DNA from 2 places in the Photobacterium sp. GB-210 genome. Region 1 is predicted to be linked to the other one. Evidence: predicted binding sites of a transcription regulator. Region 1 holds the regulator's gene; the other holds the start of a gene.
The links. Region 1 encodes PurR, which represses purine synthesis genes. Its sites were predicted from a motif close to TNANGNAAACGTTTNCNTNA; they were not measured.
Positions count from the first base shown of each region.

Region 2: the regulator PurR is predicted to act here: its motif matches at 1,527-1,546, upstream of purM (phosphoribosylformylglycinamidine cyclo-ligase).

Region 1 covers NZ_PYNU01000002.1:688,497-691,717, forward strand. The annotation lists gene C9J38_RS06690 (TfoX/Sxy family DNA transformation protein) at 1-305, opposite strand, end outside; cyclic di-GMP riboswitch class I at 440-530, opposite strand; gene purR (HTH-type transcriptional repressor PurR) at 729-1,733, opposite strand; gene C9J38_RS06700 (heme ABC transporter ATP-binding protein) at 2,139-2,978, opposite strand; gene C9J38_RS06705 (iron ABC transporter permease) at 2,975-3,221, opposite strand, start outside.
Region 2 covers NZ_PYNU01000001.1:14,592-17,812, reverse strand. The annotation lists gene C9J38_RS00095 (DUF2066 domain-containing protein) at 1-170, opposite strand, end outside; gene upp (uracil phosphoribosyltransferase) at 789-1,415, opposite strand; gene purM (phosphoribosylformylglycinamidine cyclo-ligase) at 1,609-2,649, shown strand; gene purN (phosphoribosylglycinamide formyltransferase) at 2,750-3,221, shown strand, end outside.

The DNA of each region.
Region 1 (3,221 bases):
GCATCCAGTGAATACCTACCTTGAGCTACAATCTTTGTGGGTTCATCCCACCATTGATCGGGTATTGCATAGTGCTTGGTTACAACAGGGAAGCCACGTTTTTTATAAACATAGGGTTCCAAGCCAGCTTGTTTGAATTCCTTTTCAGTTTCAGCATTTGCACGTAAGTGAAGTTTATCGTTCACAACTAATGCAAACATTGTATCACCAGAAAAAATGCCAAAACCGCCAAACATCGACCGTGATTTTATTGAACCAAAATGGTCAAATAATTTTAATGAATCTTTTAATATTGGTTTATCCATGCTTCTACTCGGTGAAAAAATATGAGTGTCACCTAAACATTAAGAGCGAGGAAATAGATTAATTAATCTACACATTGATACTGTCAATATATTGTTAAGTTTGTGTCATAATATTGTCGGTTCAATAATAATCCTTCGGTAACCCCGCTACCTTGAATTATTAACATAATTTTTAGGCCGGTGGTTTTGCGTCTTAATCTTTCAATTAATTTGCCAGTTCGTGACTATATAAAGTTATATTAAATAATACTTTTAATATTAAATCTAAGCTCTCAAAAATGTGATATTGGTTCAGGTATTTGTTCTTAGCTTATTTTAATAAGCTTTATAATTATAAATACTCATGATTGTTTTTTATAAGTAAAAAAAAAGCCAACAAGGTTAACTTATCGGCTTTTCCTTAACATAGAAAGATAAATTTTATTAGTTGAGATCTTTAACCGATTTTCTCTCAACAAGTTTAGGCGTCATTTCAAAGGTTTGACGCTCATGATTCTTGTCTTTCACACGCTCTAGCAAGATTTCGATGGCCTTTTTACCTAAACGACGTTTAGGCTGGTGGATAGTTGTTAGCGGTGGCGCAAAGTAGGGCGCAAGGTCAATGTTATCGTAGCCAATGATTGAGATATCATCAGGAACACGCAGACCTGCCTGTTCAAAGGTACTGATCAGAGCCATGGCCATAATGTCGTTAAAGCAGAAGATAGCAGTAGGGCGATCTTCCATTGCGATAAACTTATCAGCAGCTTCAACGGCTGACTCACACTCAAAGTCACCGTCAAGTAGCCAATTAGCATTAACAGTGAGATCTGCTTCTTTCATCGCTTTACGGAAGCCCTTTAGGCGCTCTTGACAAGTAGACTTATCAACTTGCCCAGATAAACAGCCAATTTTCTTATGACCATTTTCAATAAGGTGCTTAGTCGCAATATAACCGCCGTTTTCAGCGTTATCTAGAATATTATCAGTATGTGGGCTTTCTGGGCCCCAGTCCATGATAACCATAGGAAGATCATTTTTACGCTCAAGTAAATCGAGCAGCATTTGATCCAGATCGCTGCACATAACCAATAGGCCATCAACACGCTTTTCAGAAAGCATACGTAAGTAATCACGTTGTTTTTCTAAGTTACCTTCGGTGTTACATAAGATCAGTGTGTAGCCTGCACCATAACAATATTCTTCAACACCATGCACAACTTCGGCAAAAAATGGGTTAGTCGATTTAGTGACTAACATGCCGATAGTACGTGTTGTATTACATTTTAAGCTTCGCGCTACTGCACTTGGGGCGTAGTTAAGTTCATCTACTGCAGCCAAAACTTTTTGTTGCGTTGCTTCTGCAACAAAGCGTGTTTTATTAATCACGTGCGACACTGTAGTAGTTGATACACCTGCCATACGTGCAACGTCTTTAATGGTTGCCATATTTATTCTTCTTATCATGGTCAGATTAGGATCTGACAAAGGTTTTTGATACCAAATTGATTAATTACGTAGTCTATGGCTTACGAGTTCACTCGCAGAGATGAAGATCCTTTAGTTATTAGCTACTTAATTATTCAATTTGATACCGAATTATAGGGTGTTGCAATTATCATGGATCATAAACAACTAAAGCCGCAGTAAAATGCGGCATTAGAAGATAGAAACTATTTTTACACTAATTACACATGTAATCGCTTGCGATCACATTTTACTGTGTGTTTTGCGTTGTGCAATCTTTCTATTCAACTTGATTGAATTAATTGATCATTAACCGTAAAAACTCGATGTTTGTCATGCTAATAGCTTCAATTTATTGTGTATATCTAGTCATTAATAGATAAAACGTTAAAAAACAGAATGATTGGCTGATAAAAGATAAGGAAAATCACCACTTGGATGAGTATGAACACTGACAGGCCAACCATATAAGGTATCTATTACTTCAGGAGTAAGAACTTGTGTTGGCGTTCCGTCGGCTTTTATTTCTCCTTCGTTAAGGAAAATCATCCGATCAGTGTATTGGGCTGCAAGGTTTAAATCGTGCAATACCACAATTACAGCGGCGCCTTGTATAGCCATATTTTGGGCAATTTGTAAGGTGTGGTGCTGGTGGGCGAGATCGAGTGCTGAGGTGGGTTCATCTAACATCAAGATACATTTATCACCGGCTTTACTGAGTTGTGTTAAAACCCGGGCAAGGTGTACACGCTGTTTTTCACCCCCCGATAAGGTGGGGTAGAGACGTTTAGCTAAATTGTTAATATCAACATATTGCATGCTTGATGCTGTTGCATCTTTCAGTTCAGGCGAAGTGAGCTGCAATGGAATTGCGCCTAGCTCGACAACTTCTTTCGCGGTAAAGGCAAACGATAATGCGCTATGTTGTGGAAGGACACCTAAGTGACATGCCAATTCTTCCCGAGCCCAATTATTAAGCGGTTGATCAAAGAAAGAAACCGTGCCTGATTTTGGCGTAATCTCACCACATAATACTTTTAACAGGGTACTTTTACCTGCACCGTTTGGCCCAAGTAATGCGGTGACTTCTCCTGCGTGAATATCAATATCAAGATGATTTAGCAGGACTTTATCACCGAATTGTAATGATAAGTCGCGAGCCTGAATAACACAGACTTTGTCGCTACTTGCTGTAAAATCGACCTTTGCTGAATGATTTAACGTCATGACATCTGACTCTTTTGATTAACTAATAAATAGATAAAGAAAGGCGCGCCTAACATGGCGGTGATGATCCCAACCGGCAGTTCTTGAGGCGAGAATGCGCTTCGAGCAATCATATCGGCAACCAAGAGGATTAATCCGCCAAGTAAAGCCGAAATTGGCAATAAGGTTCTATGATTTGGACCAGTTAGCATTCTCCCCACATGAGGAATAACCAAGCCAATAAAGCCAATCGGGCCACAAACG
Region 2 (3,221 bases), on a different contig from region 1:
TTACCAGTCACTTTAACTAATACTTGCTTAAAGCCTTGCTCTCTTGCTGCTTGATCGGGGGTTTGCCCATCAGTAGGCATCACTACTTGAGCCTGATATAAATCACTGACAGTAGCCGCTTTAATAGGTAAAGCCAGTAGAGCTAAAAATAACAACGCAAATCGCAACATATCGCACTCGTAATTTACAAAAATAAGTCGTCAAAAGATAAAAAGATAAAAAGATAATCAAAAAGACCTAAAGACTCATTGATATTCAGTATAGCCACATAGTCTAAAATTAATTAGCTATACAATATGTACTTTTTCCTGAACCAACACAATACAACAGGCAAGAAACAAACCATTTGCTGAAAAATATTCTCTAGTGAGAAATAGTAGCGTTTACAAAATTAACATTGTGGCGGGGAATGGTATCGCCACTATTGTCGCATCTCTTAATTGCCGATCCAACAAATACGACTGAGTCAGAAGTCACGAGAGGGGTAATGTTAACGAAACCCTTTTATCCTGTGATCATCACATGAGCGACGATAACAGCATTGGTATTAGCGTTTGTCGGTAAATTAAGAGCCGTATTGCAATACGATTCTAGCACCTGTAATGAGCGGTATTGTTGCAGTTGTACTCAACCTAATTTCCCCAAAGACTTGAGCGAGAATAATGCGGTAGACAATGCTCAAATCGAAGATACCGAGTACTTATAATTACTTACCTTAATATTTAGCACTTTTCAGAAATAAAAAACCGGACGTCATGTCCGGTTTTATTTTAATCTTGGCTACTAAGTTACTTAGTACCGAAGATTTTATCACCAGCATCACCTAAACCAGGAACGATATAACCTTTATCGTTTAGCTTCTCATCAATTGCAGCTGTGTATAGCTCAACATCTGGGTGTGCTTTTTCTAATGCAGCAATACCTTCAGGTGCTGCTACTAATACTAGTACTTTAAATTGCGTACAACCGTGCTCTTTTAACAAATCCAGTGTTGCAATCATAGAGCCACCCGTTGCTAGCATTGGATCAACAACAAGCGCAATACGCTCATCAATGTTTGATGCTAGCTTGTTGAAGTATGGAACAGGCTCAAGCGTTTCTTCATCACGGTAAATACCAACAACGCTGATACGTGCACTTGGCATATGCTCAAGTACGCCATCCATCATGCCAAGACCAGCACGCAGAATAGGTACTACCGTTACTTTTTTACCTTTGATCTGGTCAATTTCTACTGGACCATTCCAACCTTCAATCGTAACTTTTTCTGTCTCGAAGTCTGAAGTCGCTTCATATGTCAGTAGGCTACCAACTTCAGTTGCTAACTCACGGAAACGCTTAGTGCTGATGTCACCTTCGCGCATAAGACCAATCTTATGTTTAACCAGTGGGTGTTTTACCTCAACGACTTTCATCTCTGACTCCTGAGCAATTAAAAAATAAAATCGCATTATTATATACTAAGCCAAACGATTTCAGATAGTAGTAAACGTTTAACTGTTTACTTAATATCCAGCTAAAAAAATTGACGCAAACGTTTTCCTTTAGACGGTGACTGCTGTTATCATGTATTCGCTTTTTTTACTTTAATACGTTGAGGGATCATCTGTGAGCGACAAAAACTCTTCTCTTAGTTACAAAGATGCTGGTGTTGATATCGATGCCGGTAATGCATTAGTAGACCGTATTAAAGGGGTGGTAAAACGTACTCATCGCCCAGAAGTTATGGGGGGAATTGGTGGTTTTGGTGCACTTTGTTCACTACCAACCAAATATAAAGAGCCCGTTTTAGTTTCAGGCACGGATGGTGTAGGAACTAAACTTCGCTTGGCTATGGATTTAAACCAACACGATTCAATCGGTATCGATCTGGTTGCTATGTGTGTGAACGATCTTATTGTTCAAGGTGCTGAACCTCTGTTCTTCCTTGATTACTACGCAACCGGTAAGTTAGATATTGATACAGCAGCAAGTGTTGTAACAGGTATTGGCGAAGGCTGTATCCAATCAGGTTGTGCTCTAATTGGTGGTGAAACTGCTGAAATGCCGGGTATGTACCACGGTGAAGATTATGACGTGGCAGGTTTCTGCGTTGGTGTTGTTGAAAAAGCAGATATCATCGATGGCTCAAAAGTGACGGCTGGTGATGCACTTATCGCTGTCGGTTCAAGCGGCCCACACTCAAACGGTTACTCATTAGTACGTAAAATCATTGACGTTTCCAATGCCGATTTGAATCAAGAATTAGAAGGTAAAACACTTTCTGAACATCTATTAACACCAACTAAAATTTACGTTAAATCAACGCTAAAAATGATGGAAAGCTGTGACGTACATGCTATTTCACACATTACAGGTGGTGGTTTCTGGGAAAATATCCCACGTGTACTTCCTAAAGGCACAAAAGCGGTTGTAAATGGCGCAAGCTGGCAATGGCCTGCCATCTTCAACTGGCTACAAACTGCAGGTAATGTCGAAACTTACGAAATGTACCGTACGTTTAACTGTGGTGTTGGCCTTGTCATTGCCCTTCCACAAGATCAAGCACAACAAGCCATTGATATCCTAAACGCTGAAGGCGAAAACGCATGGCTACTAGGTGAAATTGCAAACGCTGCTGATAACGAAGAGCAAGTCGAGATCAAATAACTCTCAACAGTGCTGACTCGTAATAAAAAGAATGAGGACGCTATGTCCTCATTCTGCTATCTACATACCGATAACCTTTCAATAAATGGTAGTACCAAATATGAAAAATATCGTCGTCCTTATTTCAGGTAGCGGAAGTAATCTCCAAGCGATTATCGATGCATGCAGTGCAGGTTTGATTAAAAACAGTCAAATAACCGCTGTGATCTCAAATAAAGAAAATGCTTATGGGTTAGAACGTGCGCGTAATGCCAATATTGAAGCGATACATATTGCGCCTAATCAGTATGCTGACCGTGAACAATATGACGAAGCCTTAGCGGATTGTATTGAACAGTTCAAACCCGATGTGGTTATTTTAGCCGGATTTATGCGTATTTTGAGCGCAGACTTTGTTCGTCGCTTTAAAGGAAAGATGCTAAATATTCACCCATCACTCCTTCCTAAGTATCCCGGCTTAAATACTCACCAACGAGCGATGGATGCTGGCGATGACGTACATGGCACCAGTGTCCACTTCGTAACAGAAGAATTGGATGGCGGCCCTGTTATTTTACAAGCCAGAGTGCCTA